2 linked regions of the Chelatococcus sp. HY11 genome follow. The protein of the gene in region 2 binds, or shares a complex with, the protein of the main gene of each other region. Links are inferred from orthologs where the notes say so. Each region holds a gene or a part of one and is shown on either strand. Other genes may lie near its edges. The genes, in order: dnaN and KIO74_RS03125.

The links.
Region 1: the proteins of KIO74_RS03125 (region 2) and dnaN are in contact, whole or in part, in a solved structure (PDB 1OK7), measured with the Escherichia coli proteins. The link is inferred for Chelatococcus sp. HY11 from one-to-one orthologs.

Annotation. Positions count from the first base shown.
Region 1 is NZ_JAHBRX010000001.1:3,249,206-3,256,296, reverse strand. Bases 2,197-5,081 are described here. They hold dnaN (DNA polymerase III subunit beta), read right to left. Parts: upstream 4,258-5,081; coding sequence 3,136-4,257; downstream 2,197-3,135. Other genes in these bases: dnaA (chromosomal replication initiator protein DnaA), read right to left, coding at 4,435-5,081; recF (DNA replication/repair protein RecF), read right to left, coding at 2,197-2,913. Outside these bases: gyrB (DNA topoisomerase (ATP-hydrolyzing) subunit B), read right to left, coding at 1-870; KIO74_RS14860 (LysE family translocator), read right to left, coding at 1,003-1,632; more of recF, read right to left, coding at 1,750-2,196; more of dnaA, read right to left, coding at 5,082-5,919; rpsT (30S ribosomal protein S20), read right to left, coding at 7,003-7,091. UniProt on the Escherichia coli protein: Confers DNA tethering and processivity to DNA polymerases and other proteins. Acts as a clamp, forming a ring around DNA (a reaction catalyzed by the clamp-loading complex) which diffuses in an ATP-independent manner freely and bidirectionally along dsDNA.
Region 2 is NZ_JAHBRX010000001.1:624,501-628,915, forward strand. What follows is about bases 1,527-4,415. They hold KIO74_RS03125 (DNA polymerase IV), read right to left. Parts: upstream 3,672-4,415; coding sequence 2,382-3,671; downstream 1,527-2,381. Other genes in these bases: KIO74_RS03120 (EipB family protein), read left to right, coding at 1,527-2,372; KIO74_RS03130 (DUF3572 domain-containing protein), read right to left, coding at 3,668-3,958; KIO74_RS03135 (response regulator), read left to right, coding at 4,096-4,415. Outside these bases: KIO74_RS03105 (GNAT family N-acetyltransferase), read right to left, coding at 1-15; KIO74_RS03110 (glycerophosphodiester phosphodiesterase family protein), read right to left, coding at 62-802; KIO74_RS03115 (RidA family protein), read right to left, coding at 805-1,275; more of KIO74_RS03120, read left to right, coding at 1,476-1,526. UniProt on the Escherichia coli protein: Poorly processive, error-prone DNA polymerase involved in translesion repair and untargeted mutagenesis. Copies undamaged DNA at stalled replication forks, which arise in vivo from mismatched or misaligned primer ends.

The sequences.
Region 1 (7,091 bases), 2.6 Mb from region 2 along the record:
TCCGCCGTCCCGCTGGGGAATGTTGTTCGTGAAGACCAGCACATTCTCGTGGTAGCTGTCGTTCCACCACAGGGCGACCTCGACACCGACGCCGTCGCGCTCGCCACGGATCACGATCGGCTTGCCGAGGAGGGAGGTTTTCGCGCGGTCGAGATAGTGGACGAAGGCTTCCACGCCCCCCTCGTAGAACAACTCCTCGACCTTGCGCTCCGCGTGGCGGTTGTCCGTCAGGACGATGCGCACGCCTGAGTTGAGGAACGCCAGTTCACGCAGGCGGTGCTCCAGGGTGGCATAGTCGTATTCCACCATGGTGAAGGTTTCGGGCGATGCGAGGAAGGAGACCTCGGTGCCACGCTTGTCCTGCGGGGCTTCGCCGACAACGGCGAGCGGCGCCACCGCGTTGCCGTGATTAAACTCGACGAAATGCTCCTTGCCTCCGCGCCAGATGCGCACCTTCAGCCAGGTTGACAGCGCGTTGACCACCGACACGCCGACGCCGTGCAGGCCGCCGGAGACCTTGTAGGAGTTCTGGTCGAATTTCCCGCCCGCATGGAGCTGAGTCATGATGACCTCGGCCGCTGAAATGCCCTCGCCGGGATGAATATCGGTGGGGATGCCGCGACCATTGTCGGAAACCGTGACCGAGCCGTCGGCATTCAGCGTCACGGTGACCCGTGTCGCATGGCCCGCGAGCGCCTCGTCGATGGCGTTGTCGACGACCTCGTACACCATGTGGTGGAGGCCTGAGCCGTCATCGGTGTCGCCGATATACATGCCTGGGCGCTTGCGGACGGCATCGAGGCCTTTGAGCACCTTGATAGAATCGGCGCCATAGGACTCTTCGTTCACGTCGCGGGCGGGTTCAGCCATGGATGGGTCCAATCCGATATCGGGAAGCACTGCCGCGATCGCACCGCAGCCTTTGATTCGACAGCATAAATCTAATCATTCGGGCGTGAGATTTCACGCCCGCGCGGGCACTTTTCCCTTGAGAATGCGGCTTTATCGCGTTGCGACCGCAACGGCCGCGCCGGCCATCACGGTTCCGCTGCCCCGGTTAAGCCAGCGCATGGCGCGCGGCGAGGTGAAAAGCCGGCGAACACGTGTCGCCAGAAGCACATAGCCGGTGAACACGCCGGTCAGGACGGCGACGATGACGGCGGCGAGTTCGACGAAGGCCAAAAGACGAACATCCGCCAGATTAATGATATTGGGCAAGAGCGCGAGATAGAACATCATGGTCTTAGGGTTGCCGAGCGTCAGCATCAGGCCGCCGATGAAAGCGCGCGCGCCCCTTTCGCCGGGGCCGGCGTGCGCGGAGGTCCCCGGCGCGGCCGAAACCGGCGCGAACCAGAGCTTCCACGCCAGCCAGAGCAGATAGGCGGCGCCGAGATAACGGATGACGAGGAAGAGTTCGTGGAATGTCTGAGCCACGACGGCGAGTCCGAGCACCGCGGCCGCCAGCCAGACTACATCTCCGACAATAAGGCCGGCAAGGAAGGGAGCGACGCCCGTCGCCCCGCGCGCCAGCACCCGCGCGAGAATCGCCGCGACCGCCGGTCCCGGCGAAGCGCCCGCGGCGGCGAGCACGCTGGCGAAAACGGCAAGGCTGATCAGGTCAAGGCCGGACATTGTCTCAGCGTCTCACGATATCGGGGCATAGAAAGCCAAAAACGTTGATGCTGCTCATAGCAGAAATGATACGCGGCGCGAAGGCGTGATTCGCAGGTGCGGCTGCTGGGCGGAAAGTCAAATTTCTGTTGCGGCGTAACGTGTTACCACGCCGGAAGCCACCAGGAAACGTACTGAGCCGTCCGGCAGGTCGGCGAACAGCGCGGGGTCGGCGCCAGTCATCCAGACTTGGGACCCCAGCGCGCCCAATTCCCGGTAGAGCGCGGCGCGTCGGCGTGGATCGAGATGGGCTGCGACCTCATCCATGAGCACCAGCGGCGCGATCCCGCTCATGGTCGCGACGAGGCGGGCATGGGCGAGCACGAGCCCGATCAGCAGCGCCTTCTGCTCGCCGGTCGAGCATTGGCCGGCGGGCATCGCCTTCGCGCGATGGTGCACCACGAGTTCGCTGGTCTGCGGGCCTGCCAGCGTGCGGCCGGCGGCCTTGTCGCGCGCCCGGCCGTCACGCAGCAGGCGGCGATAGTGATCCTCGACCTCGACGGCGGCGGTCGTGTTGACCATCGCCTCGATTTCGCCTTCCAGTCGCAGTTCGGCCGAGGGAAAGGGAGAGGCGTCATCGCGGGTCGCTTCGATCAGCGCGGCGAGCCGCGCCACCGTTTCCGCGCGCGCGGCGGCAACGGCGACGCCGAGTTCAGCCACCTCCCGCTCCACCGCATCGAGCCACGCCCGGTGGGGAGCATCCTCCGCGAGCAGCCGGTTGCGGCCGCGCATCGCCTTCTCGAAGGCGTTGACGCGTGTACCGTGGCCTGCGTCGACGGCCAGAACGAGGCGATCGAGGAAACGGCGGCGATCACCCGCGGCCCCGGAAAAGAGCCCGTCGAGAGCCGGTGTCAGCCAGACGACTCGCACATACTCCGCGAAGGCTGAAGCGGACGCCACCGCCGTGCCATCGACCCGGCATTTGCGGCCCGCGCCGCCGTCAGCCGTTGGTTCACTGCCGATACCCAGACGAATCTCGTCAAAAGCTGATGCCAGCGTGGCGGACACCGCAAAGCCGCCGCGTCCGCCAAGGCGTGCGAGCTCGCTGAAGTCAGCCCTGCGTAACCCACGCCCGGGCGTGAACAGCGACAGCGCCTCGATGAGATTGGTCTTGCCCGCGCCATTGTCGCCGACGAGCGCCACCAGTGGCGCTTCGCCGACGTCGAGATGGAGGTCCGCATAGCTGCGGAAATCCGCAAGTATGAGGCGCTTCACGCGCGGAGCCGTCGCGAGCTCCTGAATGGTCGCGTCCCCACAGTTTGCCTGGCTACATCTGGCGGCGTTCAAGAACCGCCGCCTCGCTCAGTCCACATGTCGCCGGCCAGAAGCCACATGTGTCAATCGCTTCGCCGCGGGTATCGCGCCGCCTGACAGTCTGATCTGGCTGAGAAAAACGCCCCGACCCGTCAGGCTGCCGTTCCCCACGCAAGGTCGTTCCGATCCTTGCGCGCGATGCCCCTGCGGTCAGACCCGCATCGGCATCAGCACATAGAGAGCCGCTGCCCCCTCGCGATCCTGCACGAGTGTCGGCGAACCGGCGTCCGCCAGTTTGAACAGGGCCGTGTCGCCGTCGAGCTGGCTCGTGATATCGAGGAGATAGCGCGCGTTGAAGCCGATATCGAGACCTCCTGCCTCATAGTCGACTTCGAGCTCCTCGGTCGCGCTGCCTGAGTCCGGGTTGGTGACCGAAAGAACCATGCGGCCGTCGCTGAGGGCGAGCTTCACCGCGCGCCCGCGCTCAGATGAAATGGTCGATACACGATCGACCGCCGCGCTGAACACGTCGCGATCCACGACGAGCTGCTTGTCATTGTTGGCCGGGATGACCCGCTGATAGTCCGGGAAAGTCCCGTCGATCAGCTTCGACGTCAGAACCACGGCGCCGATCGTCAGCCGCACCTTGGCTGGCGACAGCTCGACGGTGATTTCCGCTTCCAGGCCATCGAGCAGCTTCTGGATCTCGGCGACGGCCTTGCGCGGCAGGATGACGCCGGGCATGCCGACGGATCCGGCCGGCGCCGGCACGTCGACGCGTGCGAGGCGATGGCCATCGGTCGCCACAGCGCGCAGCACGGTCGCGCCGGGTTCCGCCTCGATCGTGTGAATGAAGATGCCGTTGAGATAGTAGCGCGTCTCTTCCGTCGAGATCGCGAACTGCGACTTGTCGATAAGGCGCTTCAATTCGATGCCGGGCAGACTGAACCGATGCGGTAGGTCGCCCGCCGCGAGATCGGGAAAATCGCTTTCAGGCAGGGCCTGCAGGTTGAAACGCGAGCGTCCGGCGCGCATCAGCATCTGCGTTCCGTCGCCTGTGGTTTCCAGCGAGACCTGCGCGCCGTCGGGCAGCTTGCGCACGATGTCGTAGATGACGTGGGCCGGGACCGTTGTGGCGCCCTCGACTTCGACATCGGCGGCCAGGGTTTCCGTCACCTCGAGGTCGAGATCGGTTGCCTTCAGGCTAAGCTGACCGGCCACGCCCTTCAGGAGGACGTTGGACAGGATCGGAATCGTTGTGCGCCGCTCGACGACGCGATGGACATGACCGAGCGACTTCAAAAGTGTCGCCCGTTCGACGGTGACCTTCATCGAACGTTCCGTTTCTCTCTAACGCAATGTCCCGTGCAGAACAGGCTGGAAAGAAACCGGCCCGCCCAACGGGTGGGCAGGCACAATGCCGTCTCGCCAGCGCTTTCGCAAGGGCACTTGTTAACAAGCCACGGTTCCGGGCGGCGGCCCATGGGCATGGGCCGCATTCCGGGAGACTTACTCCTGCAGCATGCGCTTCAGGAGCTCGACCTCTTCGTTCAATGCGCTGTCGTCACCGACGGCCTTTTCGATCTTCCGCACCGCATGCAGCACGGTGGTGTGGTCGCGCCCGCCGAAGCGCCGGCCGATTTCCGGCAGGGAGCGCAGGGTCAGAATCTTGGACAGATACATCGCGATCTGGCGCGGCTTGACTACCGCCGCCGTCCTACGCTCGGACAGGATATCGGCGCGCGAGACGTTGTACCGGCTGGCGACCAGCTTCTGGATGTCCTCGATCTTGACGCGTTTGGGGTCCTTGGTGCGGACGAGATCGCGGATGGCTGCCTCGGCTGTCTCCAGCGACATCTCCGACCCCGAGAGGGTGGAATGCGCGAGCAGCCGGTTGACGGCACCGTCGAGGTCGCGGCCGTTGGTGGTGATCACGCGGGCCACGTAGGAAACGACCGGCGCCGGCACCGAGAACGCCGGATGGACGGATTGCACCGCCGCGATCCGGGCCATCAGGATGCGGTTGCGCAGCTCCTCGTCCAGCGAGGCCATCTCAACCACGAGCCCGCCGGCAAGGCGCGAGCAGACACGCTCGTCGAGGGCCTCAAGGTCAGCGGGAGGACGATCCGCGGCCACCACGATCTGTCGCCCGGCATCAAGCAGGGCATTGATGGTGTGGCCGAATTCCTGCTGGATGGATTTGCCCTGCAGGAACTGCACGTCGTCGATGACGAGAAGGTCGATGCCGCGCAGCTTTTCCTTGAAGGCAAGCGCGGTCTGGGCCTTCAGGGCGGCGACGAAGCCATACATGAAGCGATCGGCTGTGAGATAGATGACCCGCTTCCCGCAGCGCTGGGCCTCGTGGGCCACCGCCTGGATCAAATGCGTCTTGCCGAGGCCGACGCCGGCATGGAGATAAAGCGGATTATAAAGCGGGGTCGCGCCGTCGTCGCGCGCCACCCGCTCGGCCGCAGCATGGGCAAGCGCGTTGGACCGGCCGACAATGAAGGACTCGAACGTCAGGCGGCTGTCGAGAGGATTGCCCGTGAGATCCGAGCTTTCGCCACGCTGGGTAGCGGTCACTGCAACCGGCTTCTCGAAAACAGGCGGCGCGATGCTCGTCTCGGCAAATCCCTCCCGCACGGCTGCCGGTCGTGGCGCCGGCGGCTCCGCCGGCCGCGCGGGGGTGATCGCGTCACGGTTCACCGAGCCGCGAACGGATAGGGCGAGACGGGTTACCTCAGCGCATTCGGCGCGGAACAGGTTGAGGACACGGTCTGCATAATGGGACTCGATCCAGCTCTTGAGGAAGCGCGTCGGAACGGTGAGCCGGGCGACGCCCTCGGTCACTCCATCCAGCTCAAGACGCCCGAACCAGCTCGTGAAAACATCTTCCCCGAGCTCGACACGCAGCCGACGCCGCACACGTGTCCATGGCTCACCGAATACCGGCTGATCGCCAACGGCGTTCGTGCTCACCACCGCTGCTCCCATGCCACCCATTCCCAACGCACCACTTCCCAACGCACCACTTCCCAAGATACTCGATCCCAAACCATTCGCGACCTTGGCGCTTCCTTTGAGGGGATCACCAAGGCCGCCCGGACTGATACCGGGGCCACGAGCCGTTGCCGATAAGGCCTCCGAAGGCCGTAAACCCTGCCCGGACAAAGGGCCCTTTTCAGGGCTTCCACGTTCTCCGGCGAGTTTCGTCCCTTCGTTCGCCTTATACATCGACCGCAGCTCCTTTTTTTGTTTTAACGCCCGACCTCTGAGCGCAAACCATCCCCACGGCACAATCGACGATTGCGCCGCTGTTGGATCTCCAACGAACAAACCTTAAGCCGCGCCTGCCCTTAAAAAGGTACGCAACAAGAGGCGTGCGGAGACTGTTTCGAAATTACGCAGAGTCAACGGGACCAGGTGCGCAGCAACAGAGAACTTTACAGAATAACGAAGCCGCATAACACCGGCATAATCTGTAACGATGCTTTCCACACTGCTCGATAAGCAGAGGTCGCAGGCTGTATATAGAGCGACCTGACAGCTGTTGAACAGACAAAAAACACCGCCCCCTCCTGAAAAAGAGGTTGAATTCTTCCAACTTTCCCGCTGAAGGCCTCAAGGCGAAAGCCTCAAGTCCGCTAACACTACGACACCCGCTTGGGCGGGCGCAACACATCAAACGGTTGTGGAGGCGCCAAAGCTCACCTATCGGCGAGTCGCGGTGGCTGCAGGCTGGCTTGCAAACAGTGTAAATTGTTGTTGATGCTCGGTTTTCGTAATGGCTCCGCTCAAGCTTAATCGCCACCCTGGGGAAGCGATTTGCGACACGATCGGTCGCCCTCCTTCCCACCCGGATGGACAGATTCGCCCCCCCTCACACCCTTTGCCTGCTAAGGATCTGTTCTGACGGCGTTTTATCTGCGCGGTTGGGTTTGCAAGATGCCCCTGATGCGGGGATCGCTTGTCAAGAGTAAAAGGCAAGCATGTAGTGCGCGAAATGCGTATTCGGCGGCGGGAAATAAAAAAAGCCCGGCAAAAGCCGGGCTTTTCAAAGCAATCGAAGAGTATCGATTAAGCGCTGAGCGCCTTGATGCGGCTCGCCAAGCGAGAGACCTTGCGCGACGCGGTGTTCTTATGCACGACGCCCTTCTGAGCGGCGC
Region 2 (4,415 bases):
CGTTCTGGCGGTCATGGGGAGATCCTAGAGCGCTTTCCGCGTCCGGGGAATCACCTCCTCGTTACGGAACGAAGTCCTCGAATATCATCTGATCGGCGTGGGCCGAGGCCTGTTCGCGATCCCCGGGTGTCCGCACGGTCCAGGTCAGCACCGGCATGCCGAAATGGCGCGCCATGACGGTGGCCGTCGCCGGGAGGTCGCCGACACGCCAGGCGACGAAATCAGGCCGCGAGCGGTCGATATGGAGGAATTGCTCGAGCTCCCGCCGCTTTTCCGGACTCAAATGGCCCCAGTCCTTATCGTCGTAACGGCTCTCCGCCACGATCCCGCGCGGCACGCCTGGCGCGAGGTCCTTGAACGCCGCGATGAGATCGGGGTCGAAGGACATGACCGCGAGCGGCTCGGAGCGATTGTCGACCACTGCGGCCGTGCGGCGGATGAGCGCGAGATCGCCGTCGAAGCGGCTCTTCACCTCGATGACGAGCGGCACGCGGCCGGCGATCCTGTCGAGGAACGCCGACAGCGGTTCAATGCGGTTCTCCGTCGCCTTGAAGGGGACGGCCGCGAGCGCGGCGGCCGTAAGGGCGTCAAGGCGCCCTTGACCCTGCGTCAGCCTGTCGAGCACGAAGTCGTGGTAGACGACCGCTTCCCCATCGGCTGTCAGTTGCACATCGCATTCGATGGGGAAGCCGCCGACGATGGCCGCCTCGGCGGCATCGGCGGTATTTTCGATCACGTCGACCCGATTGTGCAGCCCGCGATGGGCAATAGGTCGCGTGCAAAGCCAATCGGGCGCGGTCATGATCAGGCAACCTCGAAGAGAGCTTCCACCTCGACGGCGGCGTCGAGCGGCAGCTGCGCGACACCGACGGTGCTGCGGGCGTGGCGGCCGAGGTCGCCGAAGACCTCAACCATCAGATCCGACGCGCCGTTCATTACGCCGGGTACGGAGCCATAGGTCGGTGTCGAATTGATGAAGCCGCCGAGCCGCACGACACGGGTGATCCGGTCGAGGCCACCGAGAGCTGCGTTCGCCTGGGCGAGAAGATTGATGGCGCAGAGACGGGCGGCCTGCTGGCCTGTCTCCAGCGAGATTTCGCCGCCGAGCTTGCCCTTGTGGGCGTCCGCGAGCTTGCCATCGGCACCGAGGCAGAGCTGCCCGGAGATCGTCAGCAACTGGCCGCTCAGCACGAAGGGCACGTAATTGGCAATCGGTGCTGCCGGGGTCGGAAGGACGATACCGAGTTCTGCCAGCCTGGAGGCGATGCGGCTCATGGAAGGGGTTCCTTGTCTTGCAAGCATGGACAATGCGGCCGCCCTCGCTGCCGAAGGCGGACTGAGAGCGTTGTCGCCCACTGCTGTCCGGATCGCAACGGCGGATATCATGGGGCTTGGTCATTGATCCCGCGAGATACTTGGCTGATGCTGTGCTAGGTGGACCGGTCAAGCGCCCTTGGATTCCGATGGAGGTCATCATGGTGAGAAAGCCCGTCGTCGTTACAGCGATGGCCCTCACGTCGCTCTGGACCTCGGGCGCCATGGCCGAGGTGGCGCCTGGCATTTCGCTCGCGCCGCACAGGGCCGTCTATGACCTGTCACTCGCCGACAGCAGCAATTCCATTCAGTCGGCGATGGGGCGCGTGGTCTACGAGATCACCGGCACCGCTTGTGACGGCTATGCGTCGCGCTCGCGGCAGGTCGTCGTTCTCGAGGGTGAGAGCAGCGCATCGACCACCGATATGCGCATGACGACCTTCGAGGACGCAAGCGGTGGCTCGTTCCGTTTCAAGGCGGAGACGCGCAATGCGAACGCGCCGCCGAAGCTGGTCGATGGCGAGGCGGTGCGACGTGACGGCGCGGTCGCCGTGAATTTCGTCAAGCCCGGCCGCGAGACGTTAAAGTTGGGCGACGCGATGTTCCCGGCGGCACATCTCAGGACGCTGATCACTGGCGCAAAGGCAGGCAAGCCTATCGTCGAGGCGCGTGTTTTCGACGGCTCGGAAGATGGGCGCAGCTTTTATGATACGCTGGCGGTGATCGGAAGGGCTGACGCGGTGAGCCCGGATCCTGGCAAGGCAACCACGGACAAGGACGAACTGACCAAGCGGGACGCCGGAGCGAGCGACGAAGAGGCAGCCGCGGAGCGCCAGCGCCGGTTCGACGGCCTGTTCGGCACCGCCGCGCATTGGCCGATCGCGATCAGCTATTTCAAGCAAGCGACGGCGCGGAGCGAGGCCTTGCCCGTCTATGTCCTGAGCTTCGACCTCTATGAGAACGGCATAGCCCGCTCCCTGACCCTCAAATACGACAACTTCACACTGAAGGGCGAGCTGAAGGAGCTGGAGCTGCTCAAGGCGGCCGTCTGCGAATAGGTCGCCGGCTCAAGCCTTGCGACCGTTGCCGAAGACGATGCCCTTGACCACGGCGCCAGCGCCGAACTTGGCGCGCAGATCATCCACTGCCCGCTCCATGCGGGCATCGCGTTTGGCGGTCTGATCGGCGAGGTCTCCCTGATCGGCTTCGACGGCGGGGTGAAGATCGGCCGTGCCGATCCCGATGAGCCGGAATTGCGTGCCATCGCATTCGGGCAGGAGCAGGTCTTTTCCCGTCTCGAACAGGCGACTGGCGAGCTGCGTGGCGGGGACGCCGCGTGAGCGGCTGCGCAGCTTGAAGTCTGCCGTCTTCAGTTTCAGCGTGACGGAGCCGGCCGCCAGCTCCGCGGCCTTCAGCCGCGCCGACAGCTTTTCACAGAGTCGCCAGAGGATGGGCAAGAGGTCGGCCGGTGCGCCGATGTCCTCGTTGAACGTCGTCTCGGCGGAGACGACCTTGGCCTCCCGGTTCGGGCTGACGGCTCGGTCATCGATGCCATGGGCGAGCCGCTGCAATCGCCCGGCCTCCTTGCCGAGGAGCGTCATCAATTTGTTCGGGGATGCCGCGCGCAGATCCCGGATCGTCCGGACGCCGGCGCGCTCGAGTTTTTCCATTGTCACCGCGCCGACGCCGAAAATGATCGAGACCGGCTTGTCGGCCAGAAAGCCATCGACCTCCTGTTTGCCGATGATCGCGAAGCCTCGGGGCTTGTCGAGGTCCGAGGCAATCTTCGCCATGAATTTGTTGGTCGAGAGGCCAATGGAGACGGTGATGCCGACTTCGCTTTCCACACGCCGCGCGAATCGCGCGAGGATGACCGCCGGGCTAGCGTGGTGCAAACGCTCGGTGCCGCCGAGATCGAGGAAGGCCTCATCGATTGAAAGAGGCTCCACCATCGGCGTCAGGTCCAGCATCATCTGCCTGATCTGACGGCCGACGCGCACATATTTGGCCATGTCCGGCTTGATGACGACGGCATCGGGGCACAGCTTCAGCGCCTTGAACATGGGCATGGCCGAGCGCACGCCGTAAGTTCGCGCCACGTAGCAGGCGGTTGAGACAACACCGCGCTTGCCGCCGCCGATGATTATCGGTTTTATTGCGAGCTCGGGGGAATCTCGTTTTTCAATCGCCGCATAGAACGCATCGCAATCGACATGGGCGATGTGGAGCGCGTCGCGTTCGGGATGGGTGAGGAGGCGGGGACTGCCGCATGCGGGACAGCGGGTGGGCTGGCGGGCCGTCTCGGTATCGGTCAGGCAATCGCGGCACAGGGAGCGCGATTGACCAGGCGTGTTCATAGGGGGACTCCAGGACCAGCAAGCTTTTGCCGTGCGATGGATATGGCCTCTGGATCGAGCCTGTGATTGGCCGCGAAGGTCAAAAGCAGGGCTTCGTCCGCAGCGAGATGGTCGAGCACGGCAGCCAGAAAGCCAGGCTGGCTGGCGCTTTCGCGTATCGTGTCCGGGCCAAGCCCGGTTGTGCCGAGGAAACGTTCCAGTCTTTCCTCGTCGGACGCAAGAAAACCAAGCGCCTGAAGAGCGATTTCCTCAGGGTCTGGAAGCGGTGAGGGGCGTTGCGGGGCCATAGCGTCGTCCAAAGGTGGCAGGGGATGAAATTGGATTTGCGTTTCGTCAACTGGTCAATGGTAATGATGCCGGCCTACGGCTTTGCGCGCGTGGACTCCCCACATGTGGGATTTACTCTAGATGATGGGAACAGCTGATGCGCAAGACGGTGCTGATCGTCGAGGATAATGAGCTCAATATGAAGCTCTTCAGCGACCTTCTGGAAGCGCATGGTTATGCAACGCTCAAGACCTCGAACGGGATCGAGGCGATGGAGCTTGCCCGGAGCGACCACCCTGATCTCATCATCATGGATATCCAGTTGCCCGAGGTTTCCGGGCTGGAAGTGACACGCTGGCTGAAGGCGGACGACGACCTGAAATCGATTCCCGTCATCGCGGTGACAGCCTTCGCCATGAAGGGTGACGAGGAGCGGATCAGGGAGGGAGGGTGCGAGGCGTATCTCTCGAAGCCCAT